Regions from separate parts of the Labrys sp. (in: a-proteobacteria) genome, predicted to be linked through region 2. Evidence: predicted binding sites of a transcription regulator. Region 2 holds the regulator's gene; each other region holds the start of a gene.
The links. Region 2 encodes PhoB, which activates phosphate uptake and scavenging genes when phosphate is short. Its sites were predicted from a motif close to TGTCATNNANCTGTCAT; they were not measured.
Positions count from the first base shown of each region.

Region 1: the regulator PhoB is predicted to act here: its motif matches at 4,946-4,962, upstream of QM672_RS28865 (inorganic phosphate transporter).
Region 3: the regulator PhoB is predicted to act here: its motif matches at 5,067-5,083, upstream of phnC (phosphonate ABC transporter ATP-binding protein).

Region 1 is NZ_JASGFM010000050.1:7,974-14,753, forward strand. It holds gene QM672_RS28845 (transporter substrate-binding domain-containing protein) at 1-415, shown strand, start outside; gene QM672_RS28850 (LacI family DNA-binding transcriptional regulator) at 427-1,416, opposite strand; gene QM672_RS28855 (ROK family protein) at 1,611-2,525, shown strand; gene QM672_RS28860 (copper homeostasis protein CutC) at 2,522-3,244, shown strand; gene QM672_RS28865 (inorganic phosphate transporter) at 3,296-4,894, opposite strand; gene QM672_RS28870 (tetratricopeptide repeat protein) at 5,006-5,353, opposite strand; gene QM672_RS28875 (tetratricopeptide repeat protein) at 5,537-6,259, opposite strand; gene QM672_RS28880 (hypothetical protein) at 6,431-6,583, opposite strand; gene QM672_RS28885 (DEAD/DEAH box helicase) at 6,727-6,780, shown strand, end outside.
Region 2 is NZ_JASGFM010000055.1:18,101-24,880, forward strand. It holds gene QM672_RS29830 (helicase-related protein) at 1-1,404, shown strand, start outside; gene QM672_RS29835 (RNA-binding S4 domain-containing protein) at 1,487-1,792, shown strand; gene QM672_RS29840 (RrF2 family transcriptional regulator) at 1,958-2,404, shown strand; gene QM672_RS29845 (aldo/keto reductase) at 2,487-3,437, shown strand; gene QM672_RS29850 (YciI family protein) at 3,523-3,879, shown strand; gene QM672_RS29855 (RNA polymerase sigma factor) at 3,876-5,138, shown strand; gene phoB (phosphate regulon transcriptional regulator PhoB) at 5,287-5,988, opposite strand; gene phoU (phosphate signaling complex protein PhoU) at 6,002-6,721, opposite strand; gene pstB (phosphate ABC transporter ATP-binding protein PstB) at 6,757-6,780, opposite strand, start outside.
Region 3 is NZ_JASGFM010000014.1:18,536-25,315, reverse strand. It holds gene QM672_RS14475 (hypothetical protein) at 109-333, opposite strand; gene QM672_RS14470 (ArsR/SmtB family transcription factor) at 526-1,206, shown strand; gene phnE (phosphonate ABC transporter, permease protein PhnE) at 1,210-2,103, opposite strand; gene phnE (phosphonate ABC transporter, permease protein PhnE) at 2,117-3,001, opposite strand; gene phnD (phosphonate ABC transporter substrate-binding protein) at 3,107-4,039, opposite strand; gene phnC (phosphonate ABC transporter ATP-binding protein) at 4,100-4,924, opposite strand; gene QM672_RS14445 (chloramphenicol acetyltransferase) at 5,120-5,770, shown strand; gene QM672_RS14440 (MaoC family dehydratase) at 5,775-6,230, shown strand; gene QM672_RS14435 (MaoC family dehydratase) at 6,227-6,700, shown strand.

The DNA.
Region 1 (6,780 bases), on a different contig from region 2:
GGCCGATGCCGGCATCACCAAGCTGGAAGATCTCGGCGGCAAGTCCGTGGTGGTGGGGCGCGGCACCACCGGCGAAAGTTTCCTCAAGAAGGCGGTGCCGACCACCAATCTCGTCTATGTCGACCAGTTCGCGCCCGATGGCGTGCTGCAGCTCCAGCAAAAGCGCGTGGATGCGGCGATCGAGGATTCATCCCTACTCGACTATCTCGCCACCAAGAATCCCTCGCTGGTCACACTGCCGGGGCTCTATTCCAACGATCCCATCGGCATTGCGGTGGCCAAGGGCGATCCCGAATTCGTGCGCTGGCTCGACATGTTCGTGTCCGACTATATCCAGTCCGGCGCCTATGAGGCCAATTACAAGAAGTGGTGGGGCGAGAAGGCCAATCCGCCCAAGCTGACCCCTCTTTGGTGAGGGGGCGGCTATCACCCCGTCAGGCGTGGCACGTAGCGGGTCGGCACCAGCTCCGGCGCGAACGTGCCTTCGCCGGCCGGCGGTTCGTTGAGCAGGCGCAGCATGCGGGCGACGTAGGCGGCCTTGTCATAGCCGATCGAGGAGATCGGATAGGCTTCGAAATCGAGCAGCGAGAGATTGTCGAAGCCGTAGAGGCGGAAGCGCGCCGGCCGATTGTCTGGAAAATCCGTCCGAAAGACGTCGAGGATGCCCATCGCCATGGCATCGGAGGTGCAGAAAACGGCGTCGGGCTGGCCACCATCGAGCAGACCCGGTGCCAGGGCGTGGCCGGAACGATAGGAATAGTCGCCCTGCCAGGTTCGCAGCAGCTGGATGTCGTGGAACTGGAAGGCTCGGCGATAAAGGCCGATGCGCGCCTGCTCAACCAGGGAACTCGCGCGCCCGGTGACAAGGCTGGCACGCTTCACGCCCTTCGCGGCGGCATCCGCGACAGCCTGGCCGATGCCGACGGCCTCGTCCGGGATGATGGCGGGCGAGCGATGATCGTGGCGTCCGTTGAGCATGATCACCAGATCGGAGCGGAACATGCGCCTCACCGTCGCGGCATCGGCGAAATCGGAGAATACCAGGGCGGCGTCGACATGATAGGCCACGCCCTGGCGCAGGAATTCCTCGACCTTGTCGGTAGAGCCGACCCGCACCAGGATGACCTGCCGGCCGCCCGCCTGGATCTCGGCCAGCAGCAGATCGAACAGATCGAGGTCGGAAAGGTCGTGAATGTGGTTGACCAGGACGGCGACGAGATTGACGGTCTTGGTCGTCAGGCTCTGTGCCAGGAGGTTGACGCGGTAGCCGAGTTCGGCGGCAGCGGCCAGGACGCGGTCGCGCTTGTCACCGGACACCGGCCGCTTGGAGGCGGAGAGTGCGCGCGAGGCGACGGCCCTGGAAACGCCGGCAAGCGCGGCCACGTCGCTGATGGTCGGTGCTGCCTTGCGCCTCATGCGGCCTTATAAGCTCCTCCAAAGCGTTTTGCGATTTGGCGGCGTGGCCAAGAATCGCAAAGACGCGTCGAACCAAAGAGTCAGAGCAACGCAGCGTCGGTGTGTAAACGCGCTTTGCTCCATGGGAGTGCGAAATCATAGCTGACGCCACGCCCTAATACAGGAAACAACGGTTTGGAAGGTCCCTTCTGTCAATGACGATCTGCTTCGACATCGGCGGCTCCGCCATCAAGGCGGCCATCGCCTCGCCGCGAGGCGAGATCAGGCCCTTTGCGCGGGTTGCGACGCCGCTCGGCGATTTCGAGGCCTTCGTAGCGGTGCTTGCGGATCTGAGGCGGCAAGGCGGAGCCGGGGCAGGGGATGTCATCGCCTTGTCCATCACCGGCGTCGTCGATCCCCGCAGCGAGATCATCACCTGTGCCAACATTCCCTGCATCGATGGGCGGCGGCTCGCTCCCGACCTGGCCGAGCGGCTTGGCGTGCCTGTGCACGTCGCCAACGATGCCGATTGCTTTGCCCTCGCCGAAGCCGTGAAGGGGGCCGGGCGCGGGCATCGCATCGTCTTCGGCATCATCATCGGCACCGGCATCGGCGGCGGCCTCGTCATCGACGGGCGGATCCTCGCCGGGGCTGGCGGTTTTGCGGGCGAGTGGGGGCATGGACCGGTCGCGGCGACCGAGGCGGGCGATCCGCCGGTCGCGATTCCACGCTTTGCCTGCGGCTGCGGCCAGAAGGGCTGTGTCGACACGGTGGGGGGCGCGCGCGGCCTCGAGAGGCTGCATCGCCACCTCACCGACGAGGAGCGCGACAGTACCGAGATCATCGCGGCCTGGCGATCCGGCGATGCCGCCGCGGCGCGCACGGTGGCCTGCCAGGTCGATCTCGTCGCCTCCCCCCTGGCCTTGGCCGTCAATATCGTCGGCGCCGATATCGTGCCGGTCGGCGGCGGCCTCGCCAGCGTGCCGGAACTGATATCAAGGCTGGACGAGGCCGTACGCCGCCGAATCCTGCGGCGGACCGCCGGGCCGCTGCTGGTGCCGAGTCTTCTGGCGGCGGAGCCCGGATTGATTGGCGCGGCCCTCTTGGCCCATCAGGGAGAACGCGCATGACGGCCCTGCTCGAAGTCTGCGTTGCCGACGCCTATAGCCTGGAGGCCGCGATCGAGGGTGGCGCCGATCGCATCGAACTGTGCTCGGCGCTCGAGCTTGGCGGATTGACGCCGTCATCAGGCCTGATGCGCTTGGCGGCGCAGGCACCGATCCCTGTCTATGCCATGGTCAGGCCGCGGGCCGGCGACTTCGTCTTCTCGGTCCGGGAAGGCGAACTCATGCTGGCCGATATCGAGGCGGTGGGTGGAGCGGAGCTCGCCGGGGTGGTGCTGGGCGCCTCCTTGCCCGATGGCAGGCTCGACGAGGCCCTGCTGACGCGCTTGCGCGGACAGGCGCGAGAGCTCGGCAGCACGCTGCATCGCGCCTTCGATCTGGTGCCGGACCGGCATGCGGCGCTGGAGACGGCCATCGCGCTCGGCTTCGAGCGCATTCTGACGTCGGGAGGGGCGCTGACCGCATCCGCGGGGCTGGACGAATTGGTGCGCCTGCATCGGGCAGCCGGCGGCCGCATCGGCATCATGCCGGGCTCGGGATTGACGCCGGCCAATATTGCCGCGCTGCTGGCGGCCCTGCCCGTTGTCGAAGTGCACAGCTCCTGTTCGGCTGCCGGGGAACCCTGGAGCGCCGATGCCATTCGCCTCGGCTTTGCGGTGGGCGGGCGGCGCCAGACCCAAGTCGAAATGGTCCGCGCTTTCCGCGCGGCGATGTCGTCGGTCTAAAAAGAAATGGCCGCCCGAAGGCGGCCATTCCAGCGAACGGGATGCGCCGCTTTAGATGATCTGGCGTAGCACCACGAAGAGCACGAAGGACAGGGCCATCGAAGCGGGCAGGGTAAGCACCCAGGCCATGATCAGGTTGCGGACTGTCGACATCTGCAGCCCCGTGCCATTGGCCGCCATGGTGCCGGCGACACCCGACGACAGCACATGGGTGGTGGAGACCGGCAGGCCGAGATAGTCGGCAGCGCCGATCGTCGCGGCCGCGACGATCTCGGCCGAGGCACCCTGGCCATAGGTCAGGTGGGTCTTGCCGATCTTCTCGCCGACAGTCACCACGATGCGCTTCCAGCCCACCATGGTGCCGAGGCCGAGGGCCAGGGCGATGGCGACCTTCACCCAGGTCGGGATGAACTTGGTCGTGTTGTCGGTGGCCACGTGATAGGTCTTGATCGTCTTCAGATCGGCATCCGACACCGGCAGCAGCTTCTTGGAATCGATCAGCTTGAGGGCTTCGCCGATCAGATACATGTCGTTGCGGGTGTTGGAGACCAGTCCCGCGGGCACCGCCGCGGCCGAGCCGTAGGGCGAGAGCTGGGAGGTGGTCTGTTCGATGAAGATCTTCAGGGCCGGCGTCGTCTCGTCGCTCCAGTTGCGCGTGCGCACCGCCTCGGCGACCTTGGCCTTGGCATCGGCAGGAGCAACCGTCACGCCCGGCTTGATGTAGTTGCCCAGCACCGAACCGGCTGCGGCCGACGCAGCCTTGTAGGTCTCGAGATAGTTGATGTGGGGCGTACGATTGAGGGCGAAGGCGGTGGGCACCACGCCGATCAGGATCAGCATGATCAGGCCCATGCCCTTCTGGCCGTCATTGGAGCCATGGAAGAAGCTGACCAGCGTGCAGGTGAGGATCAGCAGGCCACGGATCCAGAGCGGTGGCGGGTTGTTGCCCTTCGGCTCGACATAGAGGGCCTTGTTGCGCACCACGGTTTTCATCAGGAGCAGCAGGGCGCCGGCCAGGAAGAAGCCGAACAGAGGCGAGATCAGCAGCGACAGGCCGATATTCTTGGCCTGGGACCAGTCGACGCCGCTGGTGGCGGAGCCCGCCGGCGCCAGGAACTGGTTGGCGAGGCCGACGCCGATGATCGAACCGACCATGGTGTGCGAGCTCGAGGCCGGCAGGCCGAAATACCAGGTGCCGAGGTTCCAGACGATGGCGGCGATCAGAAGTGCGAACACCATCGCCAGGCCCGCACTCGAACCGACCTGCATGATCAGTTCTACCGGCAGCAGCGAGATGATGCCGAAGGCCACCGCACCGCTCGCCGTGAGCACGCCGAGGAAGTTGAAGAAGCCCGACCAGATCACCGCGAATTCAGCGGGAAGCGAATGGGTGTAGATCACCGTCGCCACCGCATTGGCGGTATCGTGGAAGCCGTTGACGAATTCGAAGCCGAGCGCAATCAGCAAGGCGAGGCCGAGCAGGATCCAGGGCACGGCCACCGCGCCGGTAAGATCGGCGACCAGCGCGTAGCAGACATAGCCCAGGCCCCCGAGCAGGATCAAGGCGATCACGATATTGGGCAGGTTGCCGAGAGAGCTTGGCCTGTCGAGCGGATGACCGCTTCTTTGGCCCGATGTAACGTCCGTCATCTCCAAAACACCCCCGTGTTTCCATGGTCTGGCGACCCTTAGGCGGGGTTCGTGAAGCTTAGATGACAAAATGTTAATCTGGCGCCGCGGGTACGGAAGAAGAGGGCCCCATCAGGCCTCTTTCGCGGGGGAAAACACCTGCCGGCGCCAGAGCAGCTGTACGGCCCGGTCGAAATCGGCAGTGGCCTTGTCGAAGGCGCCGAGCTGGCGATGCACGATGCTGCGCTTGAAGAGGGCATCGGCATGGCCGGAGTCGAGCGCGATTACCCTGTCATAATCGGCGATCGCCTGGGGGAAGGCCCGTTTGTGGTGATAGGCGAGAGCCCGTTCGTACAAGGTGTCGACGGCGTCGGGCTTGCGATCGATGGTCTGGCTGAACTCGGCGATGACCCTGTCGAGGTCCCGGTCGTCGGACTTTGCCGGGCCGGCATCGGCTGGCGTGGTTTCGGATTCGGACATGCTGACGGAACGCCCTTGCATCTCGGTGGCACCTACCGGGAGTACGGCGAAGCCCTCCTTCATCCGCCGCAGGGTCCCGAGTCACGCTCGAAAGAATCTGAGCGTATATGAACAGCAACGTTAGGGAATGTCCATGACGTTGCGTTAGAGGGCCGGGGGACGAAATTCGCAGCTTGGACGCTCTCAGTTCCGTAGGCGCTCGAGGGCCAGCTTGCGCCCCGCGATGGCTTGCGGCAGGCCGGGCTTGAGCTGCAGGGCACGATCGTAGTCGGCCAGCGCACGTTCGAAATCGCCACGTTTGCGATAGGCGCCTGCCCGGTTGAGAAAGGCCAGCGCATTGCTGCCGTCGAGCCCGATGGCCTGGTCGAGATCGGCGATGGCGCCGGCATCGTCGCCCATGAGGCCGTGGACGGCACCGCGCAGGCGCAGCGCTTCGGCATGGCGCGGATTGAACTTCAGCGCACGGTCATAGTCGGCGATGGCGAGATCGAACTCCCGGCGGCTGGCCCGCGCATAGCCCCGCGAGGTCAGGGCCAGCACATGCTTGGGATTGAGCCGGATCACGCTGTCATAGGCGAGGATGGCCTGTTCGAGATCGCCCTGGCGTCCATAGAGCCCGGCAAGGGCGTAGAATCCGTCGGGATTGCGTGGATCGAGCAGCGTGGCCTGGCGCAGATCCTCCAGAGCCCGGGCCGGCTGCTTCTTCGCGGCATAAGCACTGCCGCGCGCGATCAGGGCGACAGCCCTGGCCGCGTCGTTGACGCCGCTGAGATCCACGATCGAGGTGCAGGCGATGATGACGCGGTCAGGCGCACCCTGGCGGCAGGCCTTCCAGTCGAGAGGGCTGGCGGGACCGTGCGGATGAAGCGCCAGGAAGGCCGGGACCAGGGCTTTGAGAGGCAGCATCGTGAAGTCGCGATGAGGCGATAAACGCGGTTCCCATCTATAGGCTCGATCGTCTGCGGGGCAAATGGTTGCAAGCGGGCATTGGCCCTTGTTTTGTGCGGTCCTCGGGGAGGGAAGGGCAGGCAGGAACGCCCACAATTGCGAGAAAGGCGTTTTGCCTGGCTCGAATGTTCATGCGATACGGCGTTTGTTTGCTTTTTCCTTGACTTTGCGCTGCAAAAAGCGCAGCAACCGCGTGTAACGACCGCTCGGGGGTTCGCGCGGCGCGCTGGTTTTTGGCTTTTTGAGAAGCAGCGCCTCATCCCCGGCCGTCCCCAACAACATTCCGCTGCTCCCATCCGCGCGTGGGTCGCGATATCGCCGTACCGTTTCATCATGCCATTGCGGCTGAAGACGGGCTGTGATCGCGGACCCGGACGGTGGCCGCGCTGCCGTCCGATCGACGAGCGTGGCATGAAGGATTTGATGTGACTTCCGAAGTAACTTTTGCAGCGCTCGGCCTTGCCGAGCCGCTTTTGCGT
Region 2 (6,780 bases):
CATGGCGGCCTCGACCAGAAGGGGCTCGACGAGATCCCGCATCTGGCGGCCTCGGGCCGGACCTCCATGCCGGCCGACAAGACCATCGACAAGGGGCTCTATCGCCTGGTCGGCTATCGCGTCTGCGGCGAGCGGGCGGTGCGCGTCGACATTCTCGAGCGCCTCGCCGACCTCATTCGCCCGGCGATCGCCTATCGCCCCGGCACCACGGTGGGCCAGCCGCCGGCCGGTACCGCCGATGGGGATGGTTTCGTCGCCACCGTGCAGATGACCTCGCTGGTCGGCTGCTCGGGCGAGGATTTCGCCTCGATCCTGCGGGGCCTGGGCTATCGCTCCGACAAGCGCAAGGGCCCGGCGATCACCCAGGAAATCCGGCTGCCGGCGCCGACCGAGCCTGCCGCGCCCGTCGAGGCTGCCGCGGCTGAGGCTGCGGACGGTGCTGAGGCTGCCGAATCGAGCCAGGAAGCCGCTCCGACGCCCGCCGAGATCGATGCCATGGAGGCGATCGGCTCGCCGCCGCATGAGCACAGCTTCCAGGAAGTCGCCGAGGCTGCCGGAGAGGCGGTGAGCGACGCGCCGGCCGACGACACGCCCAGCGCCGAGGCTCCGACCGAGGAAGTGCAGATCGCGGAGGCCCTGGCCGAGGAAGCCCAAGGCAAGGAAGCTCAAGCCGAGCAGATCCAAGGCGAGCAGGTCCAAATCGAGCAAGTTCAAGCCGAGCAGGCTCAGGTCTCCGAAGCCCCGGTCGAGGAAACGGCCGGAGCCGAGACTGCGGCTCCTGAGGAGCCCGCTGAGGCAAGCGAAGGCATCGAAGGTGCAGAGGCTGCGACCACGGCCGAAACCTCCTCCGAGACGCCCGCCGCCGAGGCGGCGGTCGAGGAAGTACCTGAGATCGAGGTCTGGCGACCGGCACGCTTCGAGCGGCACCAGCGTCCGCATCACCATGGCCGTCCCCAGCATGGCAACCGCCAGCCCGGCGCCGAGCGCAAGCCGGAGGCAGGCGGCGGCTTCCGCCGTGGTCGTCCGGCGCCAGCGGAAGGCGCAGCTCCTGCCGAAGGTACGGAGGCCCGGCAAGGTGACCGGCCCAACCGCTTCGACCGGCCGCGCCGCGATGATCGCGGCAATGGCCGGCCGCGGGAGGACAGGGGCTTCGGCGAGCGCAAGCAGGGTAGCGAAGGCGGGCGGCCCCGGGGGGATGCCCGTCCCGACCGCGGACCGCGTCCCGATCGTGGCCCGCGGCCCGATCGGCAGGAGCGGGGCGGCGACCGCCCGCGCAACTGGTCGAGCGACTCCAAGCCGCAGGGAGGACGCGAATCCAATCGCGCGCCGGATCCCAATTCGCCTTTCGCCAAGCTGCTCGCCCTCAAGGAGCAGATGCAGGGCGGCAAGCCGGACAAGACCTGATCCACAGCGTTTTGCGATTTGACGGAGTCACCCCGAATCGCAAAGACGCGTCTGAACGCGTTTTGCTCTAGGGAACCGACTTATGAGCCAGGCCGGAAGCCAGGATCGTCTTCGGATCGACAAATGGCTCTGGCACGCACGCGTGGTGAAGACACGCTCCTTGGCCGCGAAACTGGTGACGGACGGTCATGTCCGCCTCAACGGCACGCGCACGGATAGCCCGGCCAAGGCCGTCAAGGTGGGCGATGTGCTCACCATCGCCCTGGAGCGTACCGTCCGGGTCTATCGCGTTCTCGCCTTGGGCGATCGACGCGGCCCGGCGAGCGAGGCCCAGACGCTCTACGAGGACCTGTCACCCGAGCCGCCGGGCCGGCTGGCGGTGACCTGAGGCCATCGGCAATCCCGGTATAGGCGGCCTTTGCGCGGTTGAAGCAGAATTGGTGTGTCGGTCTGGAGATCGACACACTAGTCCGGGGCCTTATCGATTCGGTCCATAATCCCTATATTCGTGATAGACAGGATGGACTTTGTCCTGCGTGGAGCGAATCGGGCAATGCTGACGAACAAGGGCAAATATGGTCTCAAGGCGCTGGCGCACCTCGCCAGCCTGCCGGCCGGCGAGACGGCGCAAAGCCAGGAAATCGCCGAAGCCAACCGCATTCCCAAGAAGTTTCTCGATGCGATCCTGGGCGAGTTGCGCGTGGCCGGCATCGTACGCTCCAAGAAAGGCAAGGGCGGCGGCTACATGCTGGCGCGCGAAGCCAGCCAGATCAGCGTCGGCAATGCCATCCGGGTTCTCGACGGCCCGCTCGCGCCGATCGCCTGCGCCAGCCACACCGCTTATCAGCCTTGCCTCGACTGCCCGGATGTTCCAGGTTGCACCGTACGCCTTTTGATGCGGCGTGTGCGGGACCTCTCTTCCAACCTGCTCGACAACATGTCGGTGGAAGAGATGCGTCAGGCAGGGGGCGGGGAACAAGAGCTGACCTATTCGATTTGAACTCCCTGCGGCCCTTGAGCCCGAACCGGCACGGCCAAGTGCCGGACGGGTCCATTTGTTGTCATGAATATGGAGAGCATTCATGGAAAAACGTGCGATTGGACGGTCGGATCTGTCGGTTGCTCCGCTTGGCCTGGGTGGCAATGTCTTTGGCTGGAGCGCGGATGAGAAAGCCTCCTTCGCCGTCCTCGATGCTTTCGTCGGGGGTGGTTTCAACCTGATCGACACTGCCGATGTCTATTCATCCTGGGTTCCCGGCAATCAGGGCGGCGAATCCGAGGTCATCATCGGCAAGTGGATGAAGGCTCGCGGCAATCGCGCCGACATCGTGCTCACCACCAAGGTCGGCTCGGAAATGGGGCCGGGCAAGAAGGGCCTGTCGCGCGACTACATCGTCCAGGCGGTGGAGGACTCGCTCAAGCGCCTGCAGACCGACTATATCGACCTCTATCTCTCCCATTGGGAGGATCCGGAGGTCGAACTCGAGGAAACGCTGGGCATCTATGCCGAGCTGGTCAAGGACGGCAAGGTGCGGGTGATCGGTAATTCCAATCATAGCGCCAATACCATGTTCAAGGCGCTGGCGATCAGCACCAAGGAGATGTGGCCGCGTTTCGAGAACCTGCAGACGCAATATAATCTCTATGATCGCTCCGGTTATGAGCGCGAGCTCGAGGCTTTCTGTCTCAAGAACGAGATTGGCGTGACCAGCTATTTCTCGCTGGCCAAGGGCTTCCTGTCCGGCAAATATCGCAGCGAAGCCGATTTCGCCAAGAGCAATGCGCGTGGCGGCGACATGGGCACCTACCTCAACGAGCGTGGCCTGCGCATCCTCGCCGCCCTGGACGCGGTGGCCGAGGCCAAGAACGCCACGCCCGCCCAAGTCGCCATTGCCTGGCTGATTGCAAGGCCCGGTATCGTCGCTCCGATCGCCAGCGCCACCAGCGTCGAGCAGCTCTCCGACCTGATCAAGGCGACCGAGCTCAATCTTGGTTCGGCCGAGATCGAGCAGCTCACCAAGGCGAGCGCATAATTTTCCTGTCGCTGTCGAAAGCGAACGGGATGGCGCGTCATTGTCATGCCGGCGCATCATGCGCCGGCGGAGACAGGAGGAACCCATGCAGTTCGCAATTCTGATCTACAGCAGCGAAGAAGCCATGCTGAAGGCGGATCCCGCCAACAAGCAGCAGATCCTGGCGGCCTATCAGGCCTATACGCAGGCGCTCCAGTCGGCCGGTGCCCTCGGCCCCTGGAGTCGCCTGCGCCCGACGGCTTCGGCCACCACCGTGCGCATCGCCGACGGCAAGACCCAGGTGCTCAACGGGCCCTTCGCCGACACACGCGAGCAGCTCGGCGGCTTCTATATCATCGACGTGCCGGACCTGGATGCCGCGATCGGCTGGGCGGCGCGCTGCCCGAGCGCCGCCATCGGGACCATCGAGGTCCGGCCGATATGGGACCCGAAGGACTATTGAGCGAACGGCCCGAGCCGGTGTCTTCAGCCCCCGCGGCCGAGCTTGCCGAAATCGTGGCGCGACGCAGCTATGGCCGGCTCGTCGCTCTTCTCGCGGCGCGCTCCGGCGACATTGCGGGGGCCGAGGATGCCCTGGCCGACGCCTTTGCTGCGGCCATGGAACATTGGCCGGCGGGCGGCGTGCCCGCCAATCCCGAAGCCTGGCTGCTGACCGCGGCCCGGCGCCGCCAGATCGATGCGGCCCGCCGCGCCAGGCTGCGCGGCGAAAAGGCGGACGAGGTCAGCCGCCATGTCGAGGCCCTCGCCTCGGAGCAGGGCGAGCGGCATGCCGTGCCCGATGAGCGCCTGCGCCTGATGTTCGCCTGCGCCCATCCCTCCCTCGATGCCACCGTACGTGCTCCCCTGATCCTGCAGGTGATATTGGGGTTCGATGCCGGCGCGATCGCCAGCGCCTTCCTGGTCTCGCCCGTGGCGATGAGCCAGAGACTGGTACGGGCCAAGGCCAAGATCAAGCAAGCCGGCATCCCTTTCCGCATCCCGGAGCCCGACGAGTTGCCCGGCCGTCTCGACGCGGTGCTGGAGGCCGTTTATGCCGTCTATGCCGAAGGCTGGGCCGATCCGGAAGGGGCTCATGCCCGCGAGCGCAATCTGTCGACGGAGGGGATCTGGCTCGGCCGGCTGCTGGCCTCGCTCCTGCCCGGCGAGCCCGAAGTGCTCGGACTGCTGGCCCTGATGCTGCACGCCGAAGCGCGGCGGGCGGCGCGCCGCGGCCAGGATGGCGATTATATTCCGCTGGAGCAGCAGGACACCGCGCTCTGGGATGCGGGGCTGATCGAGGAGGCCGAGGCCTTGCTTGCCCGGGCCGGCCAGGTCCGCCAGATCGGCCGCTATCAGCTGGAAGCCGCGCTGCAATCGGCCCATGCCCATCGACGCATCTGCGCGACGACGGACTGGGCCGCGATCGTCACATTGTATGAAGCCCTGGTTCTACTGACAGCTTCTCCAGTGGCCGCCATCAACCGGGCCGTGGCGCTCGCCCGCCTCATGGGGCCGCAGGCTGGTCTGGCTGCACTTGACGAGGTCGCCGGTGACGGACGCATCGTCGATTACCAGCCCTATTGGGCCGCGCGTGCGGACTTGCTGGTGCGGGCCGCCAGACCGGAGGAGGCCCGCAATGCCTATTTGCGGGCGATCGGCCTGGAGAGCGATCCGGCCATCCGCCGCTATCTGCAGGCACGCCTGGCGGATTTGGCGGCGTGACTGCGCAGCGAGGGAGGAGGGCGGATATCGTCGCCCGCTCTTGCTCTCTACGTCGCGCACCCCCTAACCCTCTCCCCGTAGGAGCGTGGTGAGGGCGCAACGCAGCCTTGGCGAAGCGGAGCGAGCGGGCAATGCCCGCGAAACGCGCTCAGGATTGCTTGGCGAAGGTCTCGTCGAAGGAATAGCCGGCACCGCGCACGGTGCGGATCGGATCGATCTCGCGCGTGCGGTTCATCGCCTTGCGCAGGCGGCCGACATGCACGTCGACCGTGCGCTCGTCGATATAGACGTCGCGGCCCCAGACGCTGTCGAGCAACTGCTCGCGCGCGAAGACGCGTCCCGGTGCCTGCATCAGGAATTCGAGCAGGCGAAATTCGGTCGGGCCGAGGCGGATCTCGCGATTGCCGCGATGGACGCGCTTGGTCTCGCGGTCGAGGGAGATGTCGCCGGCCTTGAGAAGGGAGGCGACGTGATCGGGCTTGGCCCGGCGCAGCAGGGCACGCACGCGCGCCGAGAGCTCGGGCACGGAGAAGGGCTTGACGACATAGTCGTCGGCGCCGGTGGCCAGACCCCGCACGCGCTCGGTTTCCTCGCCGCGCGCCGTGAGCATGATTACCGGCAGGCGCTCGGTTTCCGGCCGCATGCGAATGCGCCGGCACAATTCGATGCCGGACAGGCCCGGCAACATCCAGTCGAGCAGAACCAGGTCCGGCACGCTTTCGCGCAGGCGGATCTCGGCGTCGTCTCCGCGTGCGACGCTATCCACCTCATAGCCTTCGGCTTCGAGATTGTAGCGCAGCAGCAGGGTCAGCGCTTCTTCGTCCTCGACGATCAGAACCTTGGGAGGCATGGCCTATCCCTTGTTATTTAGCCGGCACAGGAAGGTCGACGAGATCGGTGCTGTTGTCCGCCTTGGGCCGCTCTCCGGCCGGCGATTCACCGGTCACGAGATAGTGGACCGTCTCGGCGATGTTGGTGGCGTGGTCACCGATGCGCTCGATGTTCTTGGCGCAGAACAGCAGATGGGTGCAGAAGCCGATATTGCGCGGATCTTCCATCATGTAGGTCAGCAATTCGCGGAACAGCGAGGTATACATCGCATCGATCTCGCCGTCCGAGCGCCAGACCGAGAGGGCTTCCTCGACATTGCGTTGGGCGAAGGCGTCGAGCACCTGCTTGAGCTGCTCGAGTACCAGGTCGGCCATGTGGTCGAAACCGCCGAAGAGCTGGGCCGGCTGGGCGTGACTGTGGATGGCCACCACGCGCTTGGCGACATTCTTGCCGAGGTCGCCGATCCGCTCGAGGTCATTGGCCACCCGCAGGGCCGAGACGATCTCGCGCAGGTCGAGAGCCAGCGGCTGGCGCTTGGCGATGATCAGGATGGCCCTGTCCTCGACCTGGCGCTGCAACTTGTCGATCGCGGCGTCGAGATCGATCACCGCCTTGGCGCGCTGGGTGTCGCGCTTGAGCAGGGCTTCGACGCTGTCGGCTACGCTCTTCTCGGCATAGCCACCCATTTCGGCGATCATGTTGCGCAGCTCGCGCAGTTCCTGGTCGAAGGATGTAACGATATGGTCGGACATGCCGCCTCCAAATGAATTCGACGCTGGCCGAGGGATCAGCCGAAGCGGCCGGTGATGTA
Region 3 (6,780 bases), on a different contig from region 2:
TTTTGCTCTGCAGCCTCGAACCCGATTTCGGAAGCGGATTCGAGGCCGCCGGTCATTGTTGTCGCATCTTTTTTGCTGAAATCGGCATCCGTTTTTCGGCGCGATGCTCTAGCGATAGCGATCGATCAAGTCTCGGGCGCAGGCGGCGGGCTGGGGCGGATCATTCTTCTCATGACCGTCGATCACGCCGATATCGCGCAACAAACGATCGGAGAGACCGCGCAACCTCTTCTTCGGCACCGTCCGCAGGTTTGTCGACCGTGACTTGTTCCTTTCCGCAGCGCTCTCCTGCAAACAAGCCTGCTCAATGTAGCCAATCTGCGCCATGGTCATGGTTCGACCGCCAGATCGGCAAGGTCCTCGGTGTTGTCGGCCCAATGGGCCGTCGTCGCCGATCCCTCATGCGGCGCGGGCTTGCAGGGGGCGATGTCATGGCAGGCGATCATCGTGGATGTCCCGTGGTTGAAAACGACCGGGACAGGCTAGGCGATTGAGCGACCTCGATGCTTCGGCTATGATCGTAGTATGAAAGACGGACCGATGATCGCCTCTGTCGCCGCCCTGATCGGCGACCCCGCCCGTGCCAACATGCTCACGGCGCTGATGGACGGGCGGGCCCTCACCGTGAGTGAACTGGCCGAGGCCGGAGGCATCAGTCTGCAGACAGCCAGCGGCCATCTCGCCAAGCTCGATGCCGCCGGCCTGCTTTCGGCGGAAAAACAAGGACGGCACCGCTATTTTCGCCTGTCGGGCCACGATGTCGCGCAGGTCCTGGAAGCCCTGATGGGGCTGGCCCAGCGCACCGGTGCGATAAGAGTGCGGACCGGCCCGCGCGACGAAGCCATGCGGGCGGCAAGGATCTGCTACGACCACCTGGCCGGGGCACGCGGTGTTGCCCTGCTGGACGGCTTCGTCTGCCAGGGCTTCATCAGCGGTGACGATAATCCCGTGGTGACGGCCACGGGCAGGGATTTCTTCGTCGGGTTGGGGCTCGACGTTCCGGCCATGGCCAGGAGCCGGAGACCCGTCTGCCGACGCTGCCTCGACTGGAGCGAACGCCGCAGCCATCTCGGCGGAGCCCTGGGCGCGAGGCTGCTCGACTGGGTGATCGAGCGCGACTGGGCCCGGCGCAAACAGGGGCGCGTGATCGCCTTCACGCCCGCCGGCGCGAAGGCGTTCGACGCGACCTTCGGCCTGGCGGAATAGGCCTCAGGGGCGCTGCGGCTGGCCGATGATCGCGAGCCGCAGGCGCGACGAAATCACGTCGATGACGGCGACGGTGACCAGGATCATGAAGATCAGCACGCCGAGCGGTGGCAGGTCGAGTACCCGCAGCAATTCGGCCAGATACTGGCCGACGCCGCCGGCCCCGACGATGCCGATGATGGTCGCCGAACGCACATTGGATTCGAAGAAATAGAGCACCTGGCTCGCCATCACCGGCAGGACCTGCGGGATCAGGGCGAAGCGGATGCGGTGGATCCGGTTGCCGCCCGTGGAGAGAACGCCCTCGCTTGCCTTGTTGTCGGTGGTCTCGATTGCCTCGGAGAACAGCTTGCCGAAGGCACCGAAGTCCACGCAGATGATGGCGAGCACGCCGGCGAAGGGACCGAGGCCGACGACGCCGACCCAGACCAGCGCCCAGATCAGCGCGTCGACGGAACGGATCACATCGAGACCGCGGCGCACAGCGAACCGGACGAAGACATTGGGAATGACGTTGCGGGCCGCCAGGAAGGCCACAGGCGCGGCCAGCACGGCCGCGGTGAGCGTGCCGGCGAAGGCGATGGCGAGCGTTTCGGCGAGGGCTTCGACGAAGAACCAGAATTTGCCTTCGTCATTGGGCGGGAACATCTGCACCACGAAGGTGCCGAGCCGCGAAAGGCCGCTGAAGAACCGATCCGGCGTGACTTCGAGCCGGATCATGGCGACGACGGCAAGGGCGAGCAGGACGGCGATCACGCCGCCCGCCAGGAAACGCGTCCGCCAGGAGGTTTCGAAATGGACGCGATGGCGGGCCGCCACGGAGGCGAGTTTTTCAGGGCCGAGCGGGGCGAACGGACCCGCCGGACGCGGTGCCGGGCCGTTGATGCGATTGTTCATGGCATCGCCTTGTTCAATGGAGTGCCTCTTGGCCGATCAGGCGGTGGCGCAGCTTCTCGGTGGCGAAATCGATGATGAAGACGGTGACGATGATCATCAAAAGAATGGCGCTGACATCGGCATAGGCGAAGGTGCGGATCGCCACCAGGAGCTCCTGGCCGATGCCGCCGACGCCGATGAAGCCCATGACGCCGGCCTCTCTGACATTGATTTCGAAGCGGAGCAGGGAATAGGAGGCGAAGTTGGGCAGGGTCTGGGGCAGCACCGCAAAGCGTATGCTTTCCAGCCAGGAACCGCCGGTGGCGACTGTGCCCTCGACAGGCTTCATGTCGACATTCTCGACCACTTCGGCAAACAGCTTGCCGAGCGCACCCATGGTGTGGATGGCAAGTGCCAGGGCGCCGGCCATCGGCCCGGACTTGAAGGCGATCAGGAAGATCATGGCAAAGACGATGGTGGGAACCGTACGGCAGAATTCGAGCCAACGGCGCACCACGGCGCGCAGAAGCCGGCTACGCGTCAGGTTTGCAGCCGCCATGAAACACAGGACGAAGGCGCCGAGCACGCCGAGCAGCGTGCCGAGATAGGCGACGAGCAGCGTGTCGCCGAGCAGCACCAGCCATTTGCCGAAACCCCAATACCACTCCCTGACATCGCCGAGGAAGTTGCCGAGACTGAGGGGAGGGGCAATGCGGCTGAAGAAGGAGGTGAAGTTGCCGATATGCGTCCACAGGAAACCCGGCCGGACCGAGGCCACATGCGCCGACAGGGCGTAGAGGGCGATGCCGACAGCGACGGCGAGCCAGATCCGCCGCTTCTTGGCGGCAATGGTTGCCTGATAGGCCTTCAGCAAGGCCCGGGCCTGCGCTTCCGGCAGGCTATTGATAGCCGGCAATATTATATCCTCCTGCCAAGTCGAGCGAGCGCGGTCCAAGGCGAAATCCGTCTGCGCAAAGGGCGCGCACCTTGCGGTACGCGCCCTTTCTTTCGGTCGTGCCTGGCTTTACTGGGTCTTGCGGAGCGCGTCGTTGAACTTCACCATGTCGACGATCGGCTGATATTCCTTGGCGCTGATCGCCGTGAGTTCGAGATCCTTGCCATCGGAAAGCTTGTCGAAATTGGCCTTGTCGTTCTTGGCGTAGTCGATCAGCGCGGCGCCGATCTTCTTCTTCAGATCGTCGGGCAGCGAGGCGAGCACCGTATAGGGGCCTTCAGGCAGGAAGGGCGTCTTGTAGATGACACGGAAATCGGCCTTGGTCATCGCGGTGCCGTCATCCTTCTTGAGGATGCCGCGGCTGAGCATGCGGGTCAGGTTGGAATCGTCTTCCGAGTTCCAGCTGTTCGCAGCAGCGTCGGCGGTACCCTGGGCGAGGGCCAGCACGGCGTTGTCGTGGCTACCGGCGAAGACGACGGAGGAGAAGAACTTGTCCACGTCGATGCCCTGGCTGTGCAGGCCGAAGCGCGGCGCATTGTTGCCGGAGGTCGAGTTCGGGTCGACGAGGGCGAGCTTCTTGCCCTTGAGGTCCTCGATGGTCTTGTAGGGGCTGTCGGCCTTCACATAGATCACCGAGTAGTAGCCGGTGAGGCCATTGTTATGGCGCGGCACGGCGACCGGCTCGGTGGCGACGCCGGTGATGATGGCGCGGGCATAGGAGGCCGGGCCGTACCAGGCGATCTGGGCAAAGCCGGCGCGCTGGGCTTCGATCACGGCGGCGTAGTCGTTGGCGATGTTGAGCTTGACCGGCACGCCGACCTGCTTGGCGATGTAGTCGGCCAGCGGCTGGTAGCGGTCATTGGTGGTGGAGGCGTTCTCGGCCGGAATGACGGCGAGCGTCAATTCGGGATACTGGGCCTTCCAGTCCTCGGCCTGGGCAGTACCGGCGGCAAAGCTCATGGCTGCTGCGGCAAGGCCGAGCAGCGTGCGGCGCGAAAGCATAGGTCTCTCCTGTCGGAAATATCGTGTTCTTGTGGCTCTTGAAGATGCGCAGCCGGCCTGTCAGGCCGCGACGCTGGCAGGGCGAGCCAAGCCTGCCGAATTTGTACCGCCTGCCCATTTGGTGTCGGCATCGGCGTCCATCACTTCGCCGGCCTCCAGGCCGTAGAGGTCGCGGGCCGCATCTGTCGTCAGCGCCGCGGGGGCGCCGTCGAACACCACCCGACCGGCGGACATGCCGATCAGGCGGTCGCAATAGCCGCGGGCGAGATCGAGCGAATGGAGATTGCAGATGACGGTGATGCCGAAATGCTTGTTGATGCGTAAGAGCGCATCCATCACCACCTTGGTATTGCGCGGGTCGAGCGAGGCGATCGGCTCGTCCGCCAGGATGATCGAAGGTTCCTGCACCAGGGCGCGGGCGATCGCCACGCGCTGCTGCTGACCGCCGGACAGGCTGTCGGCACGCTGGCCGGCAAGATTGGCGATGTCGAACTGCTCCAGCGCGGCGAGCGCCATGGCCTTGTCCTCGAGGCCCCACAGCTGCAGCACGGCGCTGGCGGTCGAGACCTTGTTAAGGCGGCCCATCAGCACATTGGTGAGCACGTCGAGGCGGCCGATGAGGTTGAACTGCTGGAAGATCATGGCGCAGCGCGCGCGCCAGTCCCGCAGGGCCTGTCCGCGCAGGGCCGTGACATCGACGCCATCGAAGGAGATCGTACCCTCGCTCGGGTCGACAAGGCGGTTCAGCATGCGCAGCAATGTCGACTTGCCGGCCCCTGAGCGCCCGATCACACCGATGAAGGCGCCGGGCGCAATTTCCAGATTCACATCGGCGACAGCCGTCTTGCCGCCAAAGCGCCTGGAAACTCCTTTGATCGCCAGCATGAACAGATCCCTTCTCGTGCAGGTTTCCGGAGTCGGTAACGCCGGGCCATTACAGAGGGATGGCAGTTCAATGATGTTTCGGTGACGATCCACCGCCGATGTCGCCGGCAATTGCGACAGGCCGGGCGCTCCGGCCGGTTCTTGTCATGGCGTTGTCGCAGGAGAATGGGAAGTACGAGCCTTTCCGACCGGTGAATTGCCTTGCCTAAGCTCAGCCCCACGCCTCTCATCGACCCGACGGCTTCGGTTTCAGCGAGCCGGCTCGGGCGCTACACCGAGGTGGGACCGCGGACCAGCCTGATTGAAGTCGAACTCGGCGATTATTCCTATGTCGTCAACGATGCGGACATCGCCTACAGCCATGTCGGCCGTTTCGTCTCGATCGCGGCCCATACGCGCATCAATCCGGGCAATCACCCGATGGACCGGGCAAGCCAAAGCCATTTCAGCTATCGCGCCTCGGCCTATTTCGAAGGCGAGAGCGACGAGAGCGACTTCTTCGCTTGGCGTAGGGAACATGATGTCCATATCGGCCATGATGTCTGGATCGGGCATGGTGCGATCGTGCTGCCAGGACGTCGTATCGGCATCGGCGCCGTGGTGGGTGCTGGCGCCGTGGTCACCCGCGACGTCGAGGCCTATACCATCGTCGCCGGCAATCCGGCGCGGCCGATTCGTCGGCGCTTCGACGACGCGATTGCCGATCGCCTGCAGGCCCTGGCCTGGTGGGACTGGTCGCATGAAGCGCTGCGGGCCGCCCTGCCGGACTTCCGCAAGCTCCCGGTCGAGGCTTTCCTCGACAAATATCAGGCTCTTGCCGTTGAGGGCCTAATCGGTCCATCCTGAGGGCATGGCTGATACCCTCCATTTCGAAGATTTCCCGGTCGGCGAGATCGCCACTTATGGCTCGTACAGGCTGACGCGTGAGGCCATCCTCGCCTTCGCCAGGGAATATGACCCCCAGCCGTTTCATCTCGATGATGAGGCGGCAAAAAGCACCATGCTGGGCGGGCTTGCGGCTTCCGGCTGGCATGCCTGCTGCATCTTGATGCGGCTCAATTGCGATGGCTTCATGCTCAACTCCACCTCGATGGGCGCCCCCGGCATCGACGAGGTTAAGTGGCTGGCGCCGCTACGCCCGGATGTCACGCTGAGCGTTCGCCGTACGACGTTGGAGGCGCGGGCTTCCAGAAGCCGCCCCGAAATGGGCCTGGTGAAGTTTCTGTTCGAACTTGTGGCGGACGGCAAGACGGTGGTGACCACCCAGACCGGTTCCATCATGTTCGGCCGGAGGCAGGCGGCATGAAATATTTCGAGGATCTTGCCATCGGGGATACCGACGAGATCGGCGCTTTCACCTTTTCGGCCGAGAATATCAAGCGCTTTGCGACCCTCTACGATCCCCAGCCCTTTCATGTCGACGAGGCTGCGGCGGAGGCCAGCCATTTTGGTGGCCTGGTGGCGTCGGGCTGGCAGGTTGCGGCGGTCTGGATGAAGCTCCTGGTGGCGCATCAGGAAGTCGAGATCGCGCGGGCGCGCCAGCTCGGTAAGCCGGTGGTGAAGCTCGGCCCGTCGCCGGGCTTTCGCAACATGGTCTGGGCCAAGCCGGTGCGCGCCGGCGATACGCTGCGCTATAGCGTGGAGATCACGGGCAAGAAGGAGAGCGCTTCCCGCCCCGAATGGGGCATCGTCTCCATGCAGAGCTCGGCGCTCAACCAGCATGGCGAGCAGGCGTTCCGCTTCGAGGGCACTGTCTTCTGGGAAAGGCGTGGATGAGGCGCCTCGGTGTACGGGTCGTCAATCCGCACTGAAGGACCTGGAGCCATCAACCTGGTCGCATAGTTGCTCGAGCCCTA